One region of the Brenneria roseae subsp. americana genome, then DNA from elsewhere that is predicted to be linked to it. Evidence: riboswitches for the same ligand, from Rfam matches in the RefSeq annotation. Region 1 holds a riboswitch; each other region holds the start of a gene.
What was found. A riboswitch is a leader RNA that binds a small molecule or an ion and turns the genes downstream of it on or off. The one in region 1 is predicted to bind thiamine pyrophosphate.
Positions count from the first base shown of each region.

Region 2: linked by a shared signal. The riboswitch ahead of thiC (phosphomethylpyrimidine synthase ThiC) and the one ahead of thiB (thiamine ABC transporter substrate binding subunit) in region 1 are both predicted to bind thiamine pyrophosphate.
Region 3: linked by a shared signal. The riboswitch ahead of thiM (hydroxyethylthiazole kinase) and the one ahead of thiB (thiamine ABC transporter substrate binding subunit) in region 1 are both predicted to bind thiamine pyrophosphate.

Region 1 is NZ_QDKJ01000001.1:175,359-182,458, forward strand. It holds gene ilvB (acetolactate synthase large subunit) at 1-796, opposite strand, end outside; gene B4923_RS00775 (ilvB operon leader peptide IvbL) at 911-1,015, opposite strand; gene thiQ (thiamine ABC transporter ATP-binding protein ThiQ) at 1,149-1,847, opposite strand; gene thiP (thiamine/thiamine pyrophosphate ABC transporter permease ThiP) at 1,834-3,441, opposite strand; gene thiB (thiamine ABC transporter substrate binding subunit) at 3,417-4,400, opposite strand; TPP riboswitch at 4,481-4,609, opposite strand; gene sgrR (HTH-type transcriptional regulator SgrR) at 4,647-6,305, opposite strand; gene sgrT (glucose uptake inhibitor SgrT) at 6,396-6,560, shown strand; gene B4923_RS00805 (helix-turn-helix transcriptional regulator) at 6,636-7,100, opposite strand, start outside.
Region 2 is NZ_QDKJ01000023.1:17,469-24,568, forward strand. It holds gene B4923_RS19775 (thiazole synthase) at 1-714, opposite strand, end outside; gene thiS (sulfur carrier protein ThiS) at 716-916, opposite strand; gene B4923_RS19785 (HesA/MoeB/ThiF family protein) at 913-1,692, opposite strand; gene thiE (thiamine phosphate synthase) at 1,685-2,359, opposite strand; gene thiC (phosphomethylpyrimidine synthase ThiC) at 2,356-4,302, opposite strand; TPP riboswitch at 4,418-4,558, opposite strand; gene rsd (sigma D regulator) at 4,699-5,160, opposite strand; gene nudC (NAD(+) diphosphatase) at 5,270-6,085, shown strand; gene hemE (uroporphyrinogen decarboxylase) at 6,122-7,100, shown strand, end outside.
Region 3 is NZ_QDKJ01000011.1:80,316-87,415, forward strand. It holds gene B4923_RS14610 (ABC transporter permease) at 1-549, shown strand, start outside; gene B4923_RS14615 (ABC transporter ATP-binding protein) at 552-1,589, shown strand; gene B4923_RS14620 (ABC transporter ATP-binding protein) at 1,590-2,588, shown strand; gene B4923_RS14625 (amidase) at 2,606-3,793, shown strand; TPP riboswitch at 3,934-4,033, shown strand; gene thiM (hydroxyethylthiazole kinase) at 4,072-4,866, shown strand; gene thiD (bifunctional hydroxymethylpyrimidine kinase/phosphomethylpyrimidine kinase) at 4,863-5,666, shown strand; gene psiE (phosphate-starvation-inducible protein PsiE) at 6,003-6,410, shown strand; gene yegS (lipid kinase YegS) at 6,443-7,100, opposite strand, start outside.

The DNA of each region.
Region 1 (7,100 bases):
GCAAGATCAAATTGGTTGAGCGTGCGGCATGCATACCCAGCATGCCAAGCGACAGCGGGTGATCCACTGGCATGGCGCCTAACGCCATCAGCGTCATGGTCGTGGGCAGATTAGCGCGTTCAGCCAGTTGCACGGCCTGTTCGTGTGCCGATGCGCTGATAATACCGCCGCCCAGATAGAGGATCGGACGCTGTGCCGTGTTAATCATGGCGGCTGCCTGCGCGATTTTCTGGGCATCAATGGCCGGCGGACGATCGTTTTGGCTTATTGGCGGCAGCATATCCAATTCGATCTCGGCCGTTTGTATATCTTTGGGAATATCGATCCATACCGGACCGGGCCGGCCGGATTGTGCGATGCGAAAGGCTTCAGGGATAACACGCGGTAACTCTTTGATGTCACGAACCAGATAGTTGTGTTTGGTCACCGGGATGGAAATGCCATAGGTGTCGACTTCCTGAAAGGCGTCTGTCCCGATCATGCTGGAGGACACCTGCCCGGTAATGCAGACCAATGGGATAGAATCGAGTTTGGCATCGGCAATGGCGGTCAGCAGGTTAGTTGCGCCCGGGCCGCTTGACGCCATGCAGACGGCGGCGCGCCCATTGGCCCTTGCCATGCCTTGAGCCATAAATCCTGCTCCCTGCTCGTGACGTGCCAGTACGTGTCGGATAGTTTTGCTCTGGCCGAGCGCGTCGTATAACGGCAGGGCTGCACCACCGGGGATCCCTGCTACTGTTGTGATGCCCTGCTGTTCGAGCAGCCGGACAATCAACTGGGCGCCTGTATAACGCATATTTATATCCTTCATCAGGGCCGGTGCGTTTTCAGAGCGGGGAGGGTAGAAACAAGAAACCCCGCTCGGCTGGCGCCGGCGGGGTTTGGGAATCTTGGTTTGATTCGGAACCCGTTACGGCGCGCTGCCGACGACGACCACCACAACCACGCGCACGACGACAACCGCGTCAACATGCGCGGTGCTTAGTAGTGCTGAAGTGGAAGAATAGTGCGTCACGGGAATCCTGTTATTAACGATTAAGTCACTTATTCATATAAGCACAGGTCGTGAAAAGGACACAATACCCGTGAGGGATAAAAAGCTGAAATCCGCGTGCGGTCACACTTTTTCTGGTAATGAACAAGCGCGTTTATCCCCGAATTCCCAGTATTTTCGCCGCATCGGCGCTGCCATCCTGCAATGCCAGTGTTGGTCCATCATAGCTAATCTGTCCATCGACAATCAGTATGGTACGTTCCGCTATGCGGATCGCATCGTCCAGATTATGGGAAACCATCAGCAGCGTGAGTTGGCGATCCAGACAAATCTCGTCGAGCAGTTCCAGCATTTCCAGGCGCAATGCGGGATCGAGCGCGGAAAACGGTTCATCCAGCAGCAGAATAGGGCGCTGGCGGACCAGACAGCGAGCCAACGCGGCCCGCTGCCGTTGTCCCCCTGAAACCTGTGACGGCAGACGGCTGAGCAATGTCGTCAATCCAACCTTGTCAGCAATGTGCCGCAGCGTTTCCCGCTGTGTGTCATTGAGACGCAGACCGGGGTTCAGGCCCAGCGCAATGTTTTGCTCGATAGTCAGATGGGGAAAGAGGTTATTTTCCTGAAACAGGATCGAGACCGGCCGTTTGGCGGGCGGCGTATGCCGATGTTCTTCGCCATTCAAACGCAATGTGCCGCTGTCTGCCATCAGAAAGCCGGCAATCAGATTCAGCAGCGTGCTTTTCCCCGCTCCGCTGGGGCCGAGAATAGCAACACGTTCGCCGGATTGAACGTGGAAATCAAAGCGCATGGGAAAGTGCTGATAGAGGTATGTCAGCTTATCAAGAGCGATCATGACGACCTGCCAGTTTTTCAATCAGGGTGAATAACGTAAAGCAGATAAGCATCAGTAACAGTGCGGTCACGGCGCCATCGGCGCTGCGATAGGAACCAATCTGCTGATAAAGATAAAAAGGCAAGGTGCGAAACTGCTCACTGCCGAACAATGCGATAACGCCAAAATCCCCAATCGACAATACGCTGGCAAAAGCCAGCGCCTGCGCCAGCGGCTGTTTCAGCGCGGTCAGTTCGATAATTTTTAAACGCCGCCAGCCCCGCAGATCCAGCGACAGGCAGAGCTGATTATAGCGTTCGGCTACGTCGTACATGGGATTTTCCAGCACTTTGAGCGCGTAGGGGATCGCCATCAGCGCGTTGGTCATCACGACTAACGCATAAGGGGAGTCCGGTAATCCCACCGTATTATTCAGTAACAGGAAAAAACCGGTCGCGAGCACAATGCCGGGCATGGCGAGGATCAGCATGCCGCTCAGGTTCATCAACTGACCGTACAAAGGTTGTTGGCGCAACTTCAGTTCCCGGCTGCTCCAGAGCAACATCATGGTCAGGGCAAGACACAGCAGACCTGCGCTCAGCGCAATACGCAGTGAGGTAAACAAGGTTTGCCACAAAACAGGCTGTTGCAACACGGCGATCAGTGAAAGATTAACGCCGTCAACAACCACCGCCAGCAGGGGCGGGGCCACTAAAAGCAGTAACGCGCCAATCAGCACGCTGTCACAAAACTGGCTCAACGGGCTGTCCTGCGGGTTACGCCATACTAACTGCTGGGTGCTGCCGACCGGCAAGATACGGCCCAGGCGCTGGCTGAGCAGCACCAGCCCGAGACAGCAGCTCATCTGGATTAACGCCAGTAACGCGGCGCGCGAGGGATCGTAATCAAAGCTCAGCGCCTGATAAATGGCCAATTCAATGGTGGTTGCCTGTGGACCGCCGCCAAGAGACAGCACGGTGGCAAAACTGGCAAAGCAAAGCATGAAAATCAGTGCGGCCGTCGGCAAAATTTGTCTGCGCAGTGCGGGCCATTCGACGATACGCAAATGCTGCCAATCATTCATGCCCAATTGAGCAGCCAACTGGCGCTGCTCTGTCGCAATACTTTCCAGCGATTGCAATAACAGGCGGGTCGCCAGCGGTAGGTTAAAGAAAATATGCGCCAGCAGAATGCCTTGCAGACCATAAGGTGAAAACGGGTAGGGCAGGCCTAAAAATCCCAGTAGCTGCGCCAGCCAACCTTGCCGGCCATACACGCTGAGCAGACCAAAAACGGCGACCAGCACGGGCAGCACCAGCGTCATGGCGCAGAGTCGCAATAGCCAACGGTAGCCGGGGAAACGGCGACGGTACAAGGCCCTGGCGAGGAAAATGGCGGGGACGGTAGAAAGCAGTGCGGACAGGAATGCCTGCCAGAAGGTGAATCGAATGACATGCCACAGATAGCTGTCCTGCCATAAGGTCTGCCACTGGCTGTCGGGGGCCTGTAGCCATAGCGCCCCGAAAGCCAGAACGGCGACTGAAATTAACAGCGTAGCAGCCAGTAATCCCGGCCACAGACTTCCTGCGGTCAGTGGCTGACTGCGCGTTGCCATGCCTGAATCCAGTTATTCCTTTGCTCCGCCACCTGTTGCGCGCTGTATTGCAATGCTTTCTCCGGTACAGGGAGGGTTGCGAATCCAGCCGGCAATTCGGTTGGGATAACCGGGTACATCCAGTTGGTCGTGGGAATCGCCTGCTGGAATGCCGGACTCAGAATGAATTGCATAAAACGTTTTGCCAGTTCCGGCTGTTTGCTGGCGGCCAGTTGCCCGGCGACTTCAATTTGCAGGTAATGCCCTTCACTGAAATTCGCGGCCGCGTAATTCTCTTTTTTCTCTTCAATAATGTGATACGCCGGAGATGTTGTATAGCTGAGTACCAGATCGGCCTCGCCTTTCAGGAACAGACCGTAGGCTTCGCTCCAGCCTTTGGTGACCGTAACGGTTTTTTTCGCCAGTTTCTGCCACGCCTGCGGAGCCTGATCGCCATACACTTGCTGCATCCATAACAGCAGTCCCAAACCCGGCGTACTGGTGCGCGGATCTTGATAAATCACTTTCCACGCTTCCGGACTGTCGATCAGCTCATGCAGGCTTTTGGGGGGATTCTTCAGGGTTTCTTTGTTGTAAACAAACGCAAAATAGCCGTAGTCGTAAGGGACAAACGTCGTGTTGTTCCACCCGCCAGGCACGTTAACCGCGCTGGTATCCAGATCGTTTTTTGTGAACAGGCCGGTCTGTTCCGCAGCCTGCAACAGGTTATTGTCCAGCCCTAAAATGATATCCGCCTTGCTGTTTTTACCTTCCATCCGCAGGCGGTTCAGCAGCGAGGCGCCATCTTCCAGCGCGACAAAATTCAGTTCGCACTCGCACTCTTTCTCAAACGCGGTTTTGATTACCGGACCCGGTCCCCATTCAGAGGCAAAAGAATCGTAGGTATATACGGTGAGCGCAGGTTTGGCGAAGGCCGGTGCGGAAATCAGTAAAAGACAAGGCAGGCTTTTTTTCAGCATGGCTGCCGAACGTTTTAATAACGATATATTTAACACTTTGCACTCCTGAGCATCATGGGGTGGCAAAGGTCTTTGAGTCAGCAATGAGCACTCTCAAATCCCTTCGCCGGTATTAACCGGATCAGGTTCGACGGGTGTTTTCTCAGCGAAAAATCTCGCGCCAATGTCAATCTTGTGGCGAAACATGTTCCGCACCCCGTTGAGAACGTCCCATTGTAAAGGGTTCAGGGGGGCAGGGGAAGGTTCTCAGTTTTCTGGCGGCGCAAACCAGGCTGATTTGAAGTCAAACCAGCCCAGCATATTCATTCTGATGCCTCGCATACTGCGCTGCCCCTGAAGTTTCAGCCAGTGATGGAGTAAAGGGTGTAGTTGGCCGCTGTTGACCAGCTTATCGCACCACTCTGCTATGGACAGGGTGTGATTGCGCCATTGCTGTGCATCATGGTGCAGATCGCTATCCAGACAGTGTTGCATCAGCGGCAGTTCATACAGCATCGCGAACAGCGAGAATTCGAGCGGTAAATAGCAGTTCACGCTACTGAACCAGATATCGCTTTCAATATTTCCCTGATACCAGTCTTCATAACTGACGATCTGTACGTGTAGCTTTACGCCATGTTTTTCCAGCAGCTTACTCATGATTTCACTGAGTATCCGGTACTCAGGATGTTCCTGATAAAAGGTCAGCGTAATTTGCTTAAGTCCCTGCGGCATGGGCAGCGGCTTGTCAGGCTGATGATGGTGCCAGCGTGGCAGCAGGCTATAGGCCGGTGACCAGTCGAGCTGACGGATAGCATCGGCGTGGCTCAGCAGGGCGATGGGGTTAAACACCTGCCAGAGCCAGCGGCGGATTTCCGGGCGTTTAGCCAGCGGAGAACGTTTATCGAACAGGATGAAATAGCAACCTTCCTCCATTCTGCTTTCCAACTGTTCATTGTGGGAATCATCGGACTGCAATTTGACGGAAACGGTCATTTCTTCCGGTCCTTCCGGCAATACCCAGATATTCACTTCATCAATAAGGGTCCGATAGCCAAAATAGTCATCGAACGCGCGTATTTTCATATGGCTGTTGTTATTGCTCACGACAGTGTAAGGACCGGTGCCAATGGGGCGTCGGGCAAAATCGGGCAGGGTTCGCCACTCCTGCGGCAGGATCATGGCGGGAACGCTGCCAAGCAGCCACGGCAGCCAGTGGTCGGCGCTGTGCAACTGCACATCAATCACAAAAGGCATCGGCGAGGTGACTTTTTTGATGTGAGAGAACAGCGGCAGTTCGGTTAGTCGGGTAAGCGAACTGATCACATCGTCCATCGTCAGCTCACGACCATGATGAAAACGGATAGAAGGACGCAGGTAGAATCGCCAACGCAACGGTTCCAGCATTTGCCAGTGATGCGCCAGATCGGGTTTTAGTTCCCCGTTTTCCTCATTTATATTAGTCAACCCGCTGAAAATTTGCCGGGCTATATGCATTTCCGAACGTCGTAATGCCGATCCTGGCAGTAGATTACACAGCGGGCGGTAATAGAGGATTCGCAGAATGTGTTTACCTTGCCGGAAACTGCGGCCAAGGTGGGCAAGCAGCATCTGACGTACCGTTTCTTTGTCGCCGACAAGCTGTACTAACTGATCGATGCGATCTTGCTCCAGTAAATCTTCTGCACGCTGCTGTTGCAGGGCCAAACCGGTATAAATGAACGCAAGCTGCGAGCGTTTGCCCCTGCCCGCTTCCGCCTGCCAGGTCAGCCATCCTTGCTGCTGCATCGCTCCCAGAAGAGAACGGATATGGCGACGTGAACAGCTTAAGACGCCGGCCAACTCTTGCAGCGTGGTGTCGGTGGTTTGTCCTTGAAAGTGTTGCCACAGACGGATGAACTGCTGTTGCAGACGGTTGGAAGACATAAAAGAGGAACTCCAGACCTTAAAGTCATCAATTTATCTTTCCCTATATTACGCCGATACTTTTACATAATGAAAGCGCGGAGGTGGCTTATGGCGATTTCACAGTTGTATCGGTTCTATCGGGTTTATCTTTCGACGTGCAAGGCGAAATGGCTGCGTTGGATGTCTGCTCAGCAGCGAGTGGCATTATTGCAACAGGCAACGCAGTGGCAAATTGTGGAGATGTCGGAAGAGGAATACCGTCACTGGATCTAGCGGTGGGAGAAGGTAGAGAAACATTCTGAGTAATGGTGCTTTTCACCAGCCAGCGAAACCTTTCGCTGGCTTTTTTTATGCATTTTTCCCCGTTGTGTCGAGTATTTTATCGACATTCTGATATTGATCATTAAGTAAAGAGTAGTAGTGGCTCAGTTTGTCTTTCTGGCTGGCGTTGCGTAGTTGTAATGCCAGATTGATGGCGGCAAGTTCCCTGGCATTGTCAGCGATTGCTTGCGGTATCTTCTTCTGTTTTGCAAGCCAGTCTGCAACTTCACCCCAATCCCACAGCGGAGAAGACCCCTTCAAACGCTGGACGGGAGAAGGAAAATCGCCAGCGCCGCGTTTCCCGTCTTTTAACAGCGCAATCGCCTGGCGTGACATAGCTGATAATGCGGCGATATCGCTGAGCCCAACCCATGCCGCGTCAACGGATTGGACATGGGCATTAATACCCGCAGACTCAATATCGCGAATGGCGCTCATTATCGCATCGGAAAAATCGGGACTTTCTCGATCAAATTCGAGATAGACGGTATT
Region 2 (7,100 bases), on a different contig from region 1:
TTTACTGCCCAGCCCGGCCTGATTGGCCAACTCCCCGGTTTCCACCGCCATTCTGAACGCTTTTGCCATGCTGACCGGATCGCGTGCTACCGCGATGGCGGTATTGACCAATACCGCATCCGCCCCCATTTCAAGCGCTTCGGTGGCATGACTGGGAGCGCCTATGCCAGCGTCAACCACAACCGGTACCCGTGCTTGTTCAATGATGATGCGGAGAAAATCGCGGGTTTGCAGTCCCTGGTTGGAGCCAATTGGCGCACCCAGCGGCATCACGGCGGCACATCCTACTTCTTCCAGCCGTTTACAAAGTACCGGGTCGGCGCCGCAGTAGGGCAATACAACAAACCCCTCTTTGACCAGCTGTTCGGCGGCTTTCAGGGTTTCAATCGGGTCGGGGAGTAAGTATTTCATATCCGGGTGGATTTCCAGCTTCACCCAGTGTGTCCCCAAAGCCTCGCGCGCCAGTCGGGCCGCAAAGATCGCCTCATCAGCCGTTTTGGCGCCTGAGGTGTTCGGCAATAGTTTGATGCCGAGTTGCCGCAGCGGCGTGAGAATGCCGTCGTTTCCGCTTTTTAAATCAACGCGCTTCATGGCCATGGTCACCAGCTGTGAGCCTGACGCTTGTAACGCGGCCAGCATGATATCGGGTGTAGCAAATTTTCCGGTGCCGGTGAGCAGCCGGGATGTAAATGTGGTATCGGCAATGTGCAGCATGTCATCCTCCCGCGATTGCCTGAAAAAGCAAAATATCATCACCGTCCTGAACCTGATGCTGAGACCAGGTGTCGCGCGGGATAATGGTTTGGTTGATCGCCAAGGCGATGCCGGGTTGCTGCCGGTTGAGCCTGGTCAGCAGGGCATCGATGGTAATAGCCTTATCGAGCTCGAGCGTCTCGTCATTGAGCGTGATTTTCATGTTGCCGCTCCGCATATCGGGCAGTGCCTGGCCCGCGTCAGCTGGAGGGTATTCCAGCTCTGCTGTTTGCCATCAAACAGACGAAGTTTACCGTTCAGCGCGGAGGGCAATCCTGCCAATAGTTTGATGGCTTCCAGCGCCTGGAGCGTGCCGATGACGCCGACGACCGGACCAAGAACACCGGCAGTACGGCAGTTGCGTTGTGGTTCGGTGGCATCGGGATACAGACAGGCATAACAACCATGTTGATAGGGCGGCGTCAGAACCAGTAGCTGTCCGCTGAAGCCGACAGCGCTGCCGCTGATTAATGGTTTGTTTGCTTTAATGCAGGCGGCGTTAATGGCGTGACGCGTTTCCATATTGTCGCTGCAATCCAGAACCAGATCGGCTTTACTGACCGCCTTGTACAAGGCGGCATCTGCCAACCTTTCGGTTAGCGCGATGTATTCCGTCTGAGGATTCAATGCCTGCAACTGCTGCTGTGCCAGCATGGCTTTGGGCTTATCGGTATCGCGGGTGCGATAGAGAATCTGCCGTTGCAGATTACTGATATGCAGCGTGTCGCCGTCAGCCAGCAACAGCGTGCCGATGCCAGCAGCAGCCAGATACAGAGATGCCGGCGCGCCTAATCCACCCAATCCGACCAGCAATACGCTGCTGGATCTGATTTTTTCCTGCCCTTCGGGACCAATATCTTCCAGCAGCAATTGGCGGCTGTAGCGCAGGAACTCCCGATCGCTCAGGCTGCCGCGTTTGGTCTTATGATTATCAGACATCTCCCACCTCCCGCCCTTCGATCATGTTGAGCAGTGTGGCGGTAGCCTGACGCCAGTCCGGGGCCTGAGTGATCGCACTGACAACAGCAATACTGCCGACGCCTGTTGCTAATACCGCGGGGACTTTATCGATGCTGATGCCCCCAATGGCGACGGTTGGGAATCGACCTTGCAGGTCAGCAATGTGTCTGGCCAGTTCAATAACCCCCTGTGGTGAAGAGGGCATGGCTTTCGTTTGCGTAGGGAAAATGTGTCCCAGCGCAATGTAAGATGGATTCACGGCAATCGCGCGGGCCAGTTCGTCGTCGTCATGAGTGGAGAGGCCGAGGCGTAGTCCCGCCTGTTTGACGGCGGTCAGATCGGCCGTGTCCAGATCTTCCTGCCCCAGATGAACGCCATAGGCCTGATGCTTGATCGCCAGTTGCCAGTAATCATTGATAAACAGCCGCGCCCGATAATGTCGGCCTAATGCGATCGCCTGAACGATATCGTCTTCAACCTGCTCATCGGGCAGGTCTTTAATCCGTAGTTGAATTGTTTTTACGCCGACGCTAAGTAAACGTTCAATCCATTCCACGCTGTCCACCACCGGGTAAAGACCCAACTGTTGCGCAGTCGGCGGAAACGGGGCCGCGGCTTGTGGTGAGGTAATACGTTCCGAAGTCATTTGCCGCCCTCCGTTTGCAGACTGGCGGCACTGTGGTATAGCTCACTGCCGCGGGAACGGAATTCCTGAGACATCTGCGCCATGCCGATTTCAATGGGTTTGGCCTTGGCCTCCTGTTTCGCGGCATAGTCACGCACTTCCTGTGAAATTTTCATGGAGCAGAACTTGGGCCCGCACATGGAACAGAAATGGGCGACTTTACCGGACTCCTGCGGCAGGGTTTCATCGTGATAGGCGCGAGCGGTTTCGGGATCCAGCGCCAGATTGAACTGATCTTCCCAGCGGAATTCGAAACGCGCTTTTGACATGGCGTTGTCGCGGATCTGCGCCCCCGGATGCCCTTTGGCAAGATCGGCGGCATGAGCTGCGATCTTGTAGGTAATCAGTCCTTGTTTAACATCTTCCTTGTTGGGTAAACCGAGGTGCTCTTTCGGGGTGACGTAACACAACATGGCGCAGCCAAACCAGCCGATCATCGCCGCGCCGATACCGGACGTAAAATGATCGTAACCCGGTGCGATATCGGTGGTCAGTGGACCGAGCGTATAGAACGGCGCTTCGTGGCAGTGCTCCAGTTCCTCAGTCATGTTGCGGCGGATCATCTGCATCGGCACATGGCCGGGACCTTCGATCATCACCTGTACATCATATTCCCAGGCGATCTTGGTCAGTTCTCCCAGCGTGTGTAGTTCGGCGAACTGCGCTTCATCGTTGGCATCCTGAATGGAACCGGGACGCAATCCGTCTCCCAGCGACAGCGCGACGTCATAGGCGGCGCAGATTTCGCAGATTTCACGGAAGTGTTCATACAGGAAACTTTCTTTATGGTGCGACAGACACCATTTGGCCATGATGGAGCCACCGCGGGACACGATGCCGGTCAGGCGTTTGGCGGTCATGGGGACATAGCGCAGCAGCACGCCGGCATGAATGGTGAAGTAATCGACGCCCTGTTCCGCCTGTTCCAGCAGCGTATCGCGGAACATGTCCCAGTTCAGGTTTTCCGCTACGCCGTTTACTTTCTCCAGCGCCTGATAGATCGGCACGGTCCCGATGGGCACCGGGCTGTTGCGCAGGATCCATTCGCGGGTTTCGTGAATATACCGGCCGGTGGAAAGATCCATCACGGTATCCGCGCCCCAGCGGGTTGACCAGACCAGTTTTTCAACTTCTTCCTCAATGGAGGAGGTGACCGCTGAATTGCCAATATTGGCATTAACCTTCACCAGAAAGTTACGGCCAATAATCATCGGTTCCGATTCAGGGTGGTTAATATTAGCGGGAATGATGGCCCGTCCGGCGGCGACTTCCTGCCGGACAAATTCCGGTGTGATGTTCTCGGGTAAATGCGCGCCAAAGCTTTGTCCCGGATGCTGGTGACGCAGTACATCGCCATGAATCCGTTCGCGGCCCATATTTTCACGGATCGCGATAAATTCCATTTCCGGCGTAATGATACCCTGACGAGCGTAATGCAACTGGGTGACGCACTTTCCGGCTTTGGCGCGCCGAGGGCGCGGCAAATGCTCGAAGCGAAGGTGATCCAGACCGGCATCCGCAAGGCGCTGCTGGGTAAAATCAGAACTGACGCCAGATAGCGCTTCAGTATCGTGACGTTCGGCGATCCAGCCTGCTCTGATTTTTTCCAGCCCAACCCGGACATCAGGGCGTGACGTTGGGTCTCCGTAAGGGCCGGCCGTATCATAAACCGGGATAGGCTCGTTCGGTTCATATTGCGGTGTATCCTTGCTGCCACCGACTAATGTCGGACTCAGTTGGATTTCACGCATCGGCACGCGGATATCTTCGCGTGAGCCGGTCAGGTAAATACGCAGCGAATTGGGAAACGCCATGCCCTGCAACGTATCAATGAATTGTTGCGCGGCGGCACGTTGCTCACGACGGCCAGGTTTGGATGGTTTTAATAATGGTTCTGTAGACATAGCAAGTTCCTGTAAGACGTAAAGGGAAAATTGCTTGTCTGGAGACGGAGGGAGTAATAATGGGTATCAAGTTGCATAGAGGGGCGTGTGTAAAAACGCTGTCTATGACTCAATGAGACGAATTACTCTTGTTCCCTTCGCAGGTATTAACCCGATCAGGTTCCGCGGATCCCGAATTAACGGTCTCAGCCTGTTCGCTTGAATCGCCTCCCAAATGGAAGAAACCAACACGTCCTAGGCACTCCGACAAGATTAGCCCGTTCATTAAACGGGCTGATTAAAACGCTGACACTTTATGATGATGACGCGGTCATGTCAAAGAGCGTCGAGCGTATCAGCGGGAAGCATCACGTCTTTAATGAATCGTCGTCGATGCTATCGCCAATAAAAATAAGGCTAATTATCGAAAATCAGCCGGATCATGGCGTCTTCCTGCGTAAAACGTTCAGCTAAAGCCTCACCAACGCTGGAAAGCGCCTGCTGAAATTCGAGGCAGTTATCATGATCAATCGCAGCCGCCAAATGGCTGTCGTAAAATTCCATAATATGCTGAGTGTTGTTTTGTAACGCGAGCTCAAGCTGCGCCGAACGGGCCAGTTTTTGTTCGCTGAGGGTTGCGGCTTCATGCAACATCTTTTCATAGACATGAAAATGGCCGGCCGAAAGATAATCCACCAGATTATGACAAAAATTATCCAGTGCATCTTCATCCAGACGCGAGAGTGTGTCTTTATTGGGCTTGATGCCAACCAGATGATAGTACGCGACCAGAAGCTGCTTGCGTGCTTGTAGCCACTGGTCGATTAACGCATTATTGCCACCAACATAGTCAGTCAGGCTTTGTAACTGGTTTAGCATTGTTGGACTCCGTGAACGGTAAGAAATAACTGAAATGTTAGTTATAAAACTTATGTCATCACTCAGAATGTAAAATGCCAGTGAAGTGAGAGTGGAGCAATAAAAAGATATGGAACAGACGCTAAAAGGTGATGAGATTGGCTGGTGGATTGTCAGTGACGCAGGACAGATCTGGCTTCCTCAGGGAGAACTGCCGCAGGGAACGGCATCGTCCTGGTCATTGCAGGGCGCGACCGGACGTAGAATCGGTGAATGGCAAGGTCTGCCCGTATGGTTGGTTTGCCAGAGCAAAAATCAAGCGATGACATCCGTCCGCCAACTCATCGATCGGGAGGTGGGATTATTCCAACTGGCGGGGCGCGGTGTACAACTGGCCGAGTTTTATCGTTCCCATCGCTTTTGCGGTTACTGCGGTCATGAAATGGTGCTGAGTAAAACCGAACTGGCGTGCCTGTGTCACCATTGCAGGGAACGTTATTATCCACAGATCGCGCCCTGTATCATTGTGGCGATCCGTCGTGGTGATGAAATTCTGCTGGCGCAACACCATCGCCATCGCGGCAATATGTACACGGTACTGGCTGGTTTTGTCGAAGTGGGCGAAACGCTGGAGCAGACGGTGGCGCGTGAGGTGATGGAAGAGAGCCAGATTCAGATTAAGAACCTGCGCTATATCAGCTCTCAACCCTGGCCTTTTCCCCATTCTCTGATGATGGCGTTCATGGCTGATTATGCGGGGGGTGACATTAAGCACGACCCGAAAGAGCTACGTGACGCCGCCTGGTTCCGATATGATCGGTTACCGCTTTTACCTCCGCCAGGAACGGTGGCCCGTCGTCTTATCGAGGATACGGTCGTGTTGTGCCGCGCCTGGGATGAGAACAGTGGCGAACATGCTACCATTCACCCAGATAATGATAAGTGACTACGTTAAGCATCATAATGCCTAAAGGAAAATGACATGACTGATCTGAAAAACGATCGCTATTTGCGGGCGTTGCTGCGCCAGCCTGTTGACGTGACGCCAGTTTGGATGATGCGTCAGGCGGGGCGATATCTGCCGGAGTACAAAGCAACGCGCGCGCAGGCCGGCGATTTTATGTCGCTGTGTAAAAATGCGGAGCTGGCCTGCGAAGTCACGTTACAACCCCTGCGGCGTTATCCCCTTGATGCGGCCATTTTGTTTTCAGACATTCTGACTATTCCGGATGCCATGGGCCTTGGCCTCTATTTTGAAGCGGGAGAGGGTCCTCGCTTTCAGTCCCCTATCGTCAGCCATGCCGATGTCGTCAAATTACCGATCCCCGATCCGGAACAGGAACTGGGCTATGTGATGAATGCGGTACGCACTATTCGCAGCAACCTTGCGGGAGCGGTGCCGCTGATAGGTTTTTCTGGCAGTCCCTGGACGCTGGCGACCTATATGGTTGAAGGCGGCAGCAGCAAGGCCTTTACCATCATTAAAAAAATGATGTTTGCGGAACCGCAAACGCTGCATTTGTTGCTGGACAAGCTGGCCGACAGCGTCATTCTTTATCTGAATGCCCAAATCCAGGCGGGCGCGCAAGCGGTGATGGTTTTTGATACCTGGGGCGGCGTGTTGAGCGGTCGTGATTATCGGGAATTCTCCCTCCACTACATGCACAAGATCATCGATGGATTACAGCGTGAAAACGAAGGTCGTCGCGTGCCTGTCACCCTGTTTACCAAAGGAGGCGGGCAATGGCTGGAAGCTATCGCGGAAACCGGCTGTGACGCCATTGGGTTGGATTGGACGAGCGACATTGCCGATGCCCGGCGTCGGGTAGGCGATAAGATCGCGATACAGGGCAATATGGACCCGTCCGTACTGTATGCGCCGCCAGCCAGAATCGAGCAGGAAGTGGCATCCGTTCTTGCGGGGTTTGGTCACGGTAGCGGGCATGTATTCAATCTGGGAC
Region 3 (7,100 bases), on a different contig from region 1:
TCGACGATCGGCATTATTGCCGGCTACGCGGGCGGCTGGCTGAACAGCGCGATCATGCGTACCGTCGATGTTTTTTATGCGTTTCCTTCCGTATTGCTGGCGATTGCCTTATCCGGCGCGATGGGCGCCGGGGTGGTGAATGCCCTGATTTCCCTGACGCTGGTTTTTGTGCCGCAGGTGGCGCGTATCGCGGAGAGTGTGACGACGCAGGTGCGCAACCGCGATTACATTGAAGCGGCGCGCGCCTCCGGCGCTTCGGCGTTCACCATTATACGCACTCAGGTGTTGGGGAATGTGCTGGGGCCGATCTTCGTTTTCACCACCGGCCTGATTTCGGTATCGATGATTCTGGCCTCGGGGCTCTCTTTTCTCGGGCTGGGGGTCACTCCGCCGGAGCCGGAATGGGGATTGATGCTGAATACGCTGCGTACCGCGATTTATACCCAGCCGTGGGTTTGCGCGCTGCCCGGCGTGATGATTTTCGTCACCTCGGTCTCTTTTAATATTCTGGCCGATCGTCTGCGGATGGCAATGGCTGTACGGAGTTGACTATGGATAATCACGACATCGGCGGGCCGGCTCAGCCGCTGCTTATCGGGCAGAAACTGGTCAAACATTTTCCGGTGAAAGGGGTGTTGGGAAAACGCGCTCTGGTGCGGGCGGTGGACGGCATCGATTTCTCGGTGCTGAAGGGGGAAACGCTGGGGGTTGTGGGAGAGTCCGGATGTGGAAAATCCACGACCGCCCGCGTACTTATGCAGCTCATTGAACAAGACAGCGGCGAGCTTATTTTCGATGGGCAGTCCGTCGGCGGCCAGCGATTGCCGCTGCACCACTACCGGCGTCAGGTGCAAATGGTATTTCAGGATAGCTATTCATCGCTCAATCCCCGGCTGACCATGGAACAATCAGTGGCATTTGGTCCGCTGGTGCATGGCGTCGGCAAGCGGGAGGCTCAGGCGCGGGCGCGGGATTTGATGGCGCGCGTCGGGCTGGAGCCGTCACGTTTTGCCGGTCGTTACGCGCATGAATTATCTGGCGGACAGCGCCAGCGGGTCAACATCGCCCGCGCTCTGGCTGTCGATCCTCGTCTGGTGATCCTTGATGAAGCGGTATCCGCACTGGATAAATCCGTTGAGGCGCAGGTGATTAACCTGCTGTTGGATTTGAAAGATAGCCTGAGTCTGACCTATGTATTTATCAGTCATGATTTGCACGTTGTGCGCTATCTCTCCGATCGCATCATGGTGATGTATCTGGGGGAAGTGGTTGAAATTGGGCCGGCGGAGACGCTGTTTGCCGGGGCATTACATCCCTATACCCGCGCGTTGCTCAGCTCCATGCCATCCATGGACCCGACGCAGCGTACGCTGAGATCTCCGTTGAGCGGCGATCCGCCCAGTCCGATCGATCCGCCTTCGGGCTGTCGTTTTCACACGCGTTGCCCGTATGCCGAACCGGTGTGCGCGCAGCGTACGCCGCGGTTGTATTCCGCGGCGCATCAGCATTTCGCCGCCTGCCTGATGATTGAGCCCGATTCCGGACATTCGCGGCGTTCCGCCGATCTTATCCCCGTTAAGGAGGCCTGAATGGCAGAGCAACTCATGATCGATGTGCGGGATCTTAAGGTGCGTTTCCGCCGGGGCAACCAGACGGTATCGGCGGTAAATGGAGTGAGCCTTGAGGTGGCCAGCGGCGAGGTTCTGGCGCTGATTGGCGAATCCGGTTCGGGAAAAAGCGTCACCCTGCGGGCCCTGATGCGCCTCCATCCTGAACGCAGCACCGCCATTGAAGGCCAGATTCATATCGCCGGACAGGATGTGATGGCGCTTTCCAAAAGCCAGCTGCGCGCCCTGCGTGGCCCGGTGGCGGCGATGATCTTTCAGGAACCGTTGCTGGCGATGGATCCGGTCTATACCGTCGGCGCGCAAATCATCGAAGCGCTGCGCCAGCATCGTCCGTTGTCTTATGCCGAGGCGCGGCTTGCGGCGCTGGAGGCTCTGCGCCGGGTGCGCATTCCCAGCCCCGAACAGCGGCTCGACGCCTATCCGCATGAAATGTCCGGCGGGATGCGTCAGCGGGCGATGATCGCGCTGGCGTTGTCGTGCCAGCCACAGTTATTGCTGGCCGATGAGCCGACGACCGCGCTGGATGCGACGGTGCAAATCCAGATTCTGATCCTGCTGCGCGAGTTACAGCAGGACCTCGGTCTTTCAATCGTTTTCGTGACGCATGATATCGGGGCGGCCGTCGAGGTGGCCGACCGGGTTGCCGTGATGTACGGCGGCCGCATTGTCGAACAGGCGCCGCTACAGGAGCTATTGAATAATCCCCGCCACCCGTACACCCAGGTGCTGCTGAGCACCCGGCCGAAAGACGGGCTCAGAAAAGGCGAAAGGCTGGTCAGTATTCCCGGCTCGCCGCCGGACCTGACGCGCTTACCCGACGGGTGCGCTTTTTCTCCCCGCTGCCCGCGCGCCAGCGATGTGTGCCGCAGCCAACTGCCGGCTTCACAGAACGTGGCCGCCGGGCATCAGATTCGTTGTCATCACTGGATGGCAGATCGCCTGAGCGATCCGGCGTCATGAATGAAGGAATAATCACTATGCAGGATAATGCGTTCGCTTTTATGCCCTACCCGGCGGTTGCCGTCGGGCACGCGCCGCACGGCCCGCTGGCCGGTGTTACGTTCGCGGTGAAGGATCTGTTTGACGTGGCGGGCTATCCGACCGGGGGCGGCAATCCTCACGTGCTCGCCATGTCGGGGATAAAACAGCGCACGGCGCCGACGGTGCAGCGGCTGCTGGATGCGGGGGCGGAACTGGTGGGGAAAACCCATACCAACGAGATGGCGTTCTCCATGAGCGGCAAGAATATGCATTATGGCACCCCGCGTAACGGCGCGGCGCCCGATCGCATTCCCGGCGGATCGTCATCGGGTTCGGCGTCGGCGGTGTCTAACCATCTGTGCGATTTCGCCCTCGGGACGGATACCGGCGGTTCGGTTCGCACGCCGGCGAGTTACTGCGGCCTGTACGGATTGCGCCCCAGCCACGGTCGGATTTCTCTGCAAGACTGTCAGCCGCTTTGTCCGAGTATGGATACGACGGGCTATTTTACCCGCGACGCCGACTTGTTCGCTCGGGTCGGGGAGTGCCTGCTGGGTGAGGACGACGCGCCGCTGCCCGCCCGGCCGGAATGGGTGATTTGCGAGGCGCTGTTTGCGTTACTGCCCGCGGCATCGCAGGCGGCGCTGTTGCCCGCGCTGGAACAGATCAAGGCCGTCGCCGGCGAATTGGCGCCGCTAGCCGGACAGCTTCCTGCGCTGGAGGACGCTTACTGGGCCTTCCGTTTTATTCAGGGACGCGAAGCCTGGCTGGCGCAGGGGAAAAGAATAAAGCGCGATGGCTTGGTCCTGGGGCCGGATGTTGCCGGTCGTTTCGCCTGGAGTGAAAGCGTGACCGATGAGCAATATCTTACTAGCTGTGCTGTTCGTGAGCGTTTTCGCGCGGCCTGGCAGGCGCTGGCGGGCAATCGTATTCTGGTCTTGCCCACGGTGCCGGATATTGCGCCGCTGCTGAACGCGAATGATGCTGATATCGAAGAAACCCGGCGTTTGTCTCATCATCTGTTAGCGATTGCCGTACTGTGCGGCGTACCGCAGGTTAATCTGCCGCTGGCGCAAAAAGAGGGCGCGCCGCTGGGGATTTCTCTGATTGGGCCTCGCGGCAGCGATCGGAGTCTGGTCAACGCCGCCGCGCAGATTGGCCGTCACTATTCCTGCGTGCGCTGAAGCCCGGCTTGCCGTCAGGCCGCTCGGATTTTTTGCCCGCGGAGCGATAAATGGGGATTGTTGCCGGCCTGTTTGTTAGACATACTATAAAACGATATGGCTGGCGGTCGATTGCTCGATCGTATCCATATTAACGTGAATTAAATGACTCGGGGTGCCCGTGCGGTAACGCATGGCTGAGAAATACCCGTATTACCTGAACTGGATAATGCCAGCGGAGGGAAGTCACGGTATTCCCCAACCGGTTACCGCCTTCTTGAACGCCGGTTGGGAGAATGATGAATACTCGACCTGTCCCTCTACCTGCTGCCTGTGCGGCGGCCTGTCTAACACAATTTCATGCGTTGTCTCCGCTTGTACACTGTCTGACCAACGATGTGGTGCAGTCGTTTACGGCGAATGTCCTGCTGGCGTTGAACGCGTCGCCCGCGATGGTGGTCGATCCCGGCGAAGCCGCGCAGTTCAGCGCGCTGGCGGATGCGCTGCTGATTAACGTGGGGACGCTGGAGCGGGATCGCGCAGATGCCATGCTGGCTGCGGTTCACAGTGCGAATCAGGCGGGAACGCCGTGGGTGCTTGATCCCGTCGCCGTCGGCGGACTGACGTTCCGCACGCAGTTTTCTCATGAGTTGCTAGCTCTGAAACCGGCGGCTGTGCGTGGAAACGCCTCGGAGATTATGGCGCTGTCCGGGCTGAACGCACAGGGACGAGGTGTGGACAGTACCAACGATTCGTTAAGTGCGCTGCCGGCCGCTCGCGATCTGGCGCGCCGTCTGTCAGCCGTCGTCGCCGTGACGGGAGAAATCGATTACGTCACCGATGGTGAGCGGGATTTTTCGATTAACGGCGGCGATAAAATCATGACTCGCGTCGTCGGAACAGGGTGTGCCTTATCCGCAGTAGTGGCGGGATTCTGTGCGCTTGACGGCGATCGGTTGCAACATGTGGCGGCCGCCTGCTATGTCATGTCGCTGGCCGGCAAACTGGCTGCGTTACAGGCCCAGGGACCGGGCAGTTTTATCCCGGCCTTTCTCGATCGGCTTTATGGTCTGCGTGCGGAGGATCTGGCATGAAACGGATTAACGCACTGACGATCGCGGGCACCGATCCCAGCGGCGGCGCGGGCATTCAGGCGGATTTAAAAACGTTTTCCGCGCTAGGGGCTTATGGCGCCTCGGTCATTACCGCGCTGGTGGCGCAGAACACGCGCGGCGTACAGTCGGTCTACCGGATTGAACCCGCCTTTGTCGCGGCCCAGTTGGATTCGGTGTTGAGTGATGTCCGTATTGATAGCGCCAAAATTGGGATGTTGGCGCAGGCGGACATTGTTGAAGCCGTTGCCGAACGGTTGCATCATTACCCGCTGCCTTACGTCGTGTTGGATACGGTTATGCTGGCGAAAAGCGGCGATCCGCTGCTTTCGTCCGAGGCCGTGGAGGCGCTGCGGCGTTTATTGCTCCCTCTGGCGTCGCTGATTACGCCGAACCTGCCGGAGGCCGCGGCGCTGCTTGATTGTCAGCCTGCCGCCAGCGAGCGGGAGATGGTCGAACAGGGGGAAGCGTTGCTGGCAATGGGATGTCAGGCGGTTTTGATGAAGGGCGGACACCTGAGCGAAGAGGAAAGCCCTGACTGGTTGTTCAGCCGGCAGGCATCGCCGCTGCGTTTTACCTCCCCGCGAGTCAATACCCGACATACACATGGCACCGGGTGTACCCTCTCCGCCGCGCTTGCGGCATTGCGGCCACGGCATGCGTCCTGGGCGGATACGGTGAGAGAAGCCAAAGCGTATCTACAACAGGCGTTGCAACAGGCGGATTCGCTGGAGGTCGGGCAGGGGATCGGGCCGGTACATCATTTCTATCGCTGGTGGTGAAAGAAAGGAATAAGAAAATCACCTGGATAAAATAATCTGAATTCATGGACATCCTGACATACTCCCGGTAATTTTTGCTGATAAATAAGCGAGTTGCTCATTAAGTGGTGACTCGCTTTGCCTTGATTTCTTCATTCCTGTATTTGCATTTGAAGAGGACAACAAGTATAAGCCGTTGGCATTGTGGCGCGGGTTCAGGCCGTGCGGCACGATGATAAACAAGTAGTCGGTAAATCGTGATCAGAGGCAGTAGTGACACATAAGAACAATAACCTTGCAGGCGAGCAAGAGCGCAGGCAGTACCAGCAGACGTTAAACAGCAGTGAGGGAAAGGCGATGGCAGGTTCAACACGTGGCATCATGATCGCCAAAATACTTCAGACGATACTCAATGTCGGATTACTGTTATTGGCCACCATATTGGTTATTTTTCTGGCCAAGGAAACCATTCATCTGGCCAGAGTATTATTGTTCAGCAACGAGAGGGACTCTTCCTATCAGTTGATCGAAGGTATTGTTATCTATTTCCTCTATTTTGAGTTTATTGCGCTGATCGTGAAATATTTCCAGGCCGGATATCATTTTCCGCTGCGCTATTTTATCTATATCGGTATTACCGCGATTATCCGGCTGATTATTGTCGACCACAAAAGCCCGAGTGACACGTTGATATACTCGGGTGCAATTTTGTTGCTGGTGGTGACGCTCTATCTGGCAAACAGCAACCGGCTGAAACGCGAATAATCCCGATTCCGGTTATATCGATAGGCGGCCCGTTATCCCAACAGGGCGCACTGTGGCGGCAAACGGCACTGAATGGCGGCGGGCAACACCTCGATATGAAAACGTTTTGCCTTGAGCGGTTCACCGTCCAGATTGAATGTCATCTCGTCTGGCGCGATGATTTCCAGCCAGGGTAGCGTAGCGGAAATCATGTTCTGGTTTTCACTGCCGGTGAACCACGTCTGTAGCATATTGGGCAGCAGCTCCTGCGCGGAAAGCACGCTTAGCTCCAGAAACCCGTCGTTAATCAATGCCTCCGGGCAAAGCTGTTGTCCTCCGCCTGCCTGACGGCCATTCCCCACGGCAATGACCAGCGTATCGCCCGACCAGCTAAAGTCCGGACCGCGGATCTCACAGCGTTCGGATTGCAGCATATCCATGCGGAATAGCGCATGGAGCACATAAGACGCTCCCCCCAACGCCGATTTCATCCTGGCAGGCGTTTCTGTGGTAATCCGCGTGGTGAATCCGCCTGTCGCCATGTTGATGAAATAGTGTTCGTCATTCACTTTCGCCATATCGATCGCCGTTGCCCGGCCTTTGATGGCCAGCGTCAACGCGTGGTGCAGGTCGATGGGGATCTGACAACTGGTCGAGAAGTCATTGGCGGTTCCCAATGGAACAATGCCAAGGCAAGGGCGCCGTCCTTCC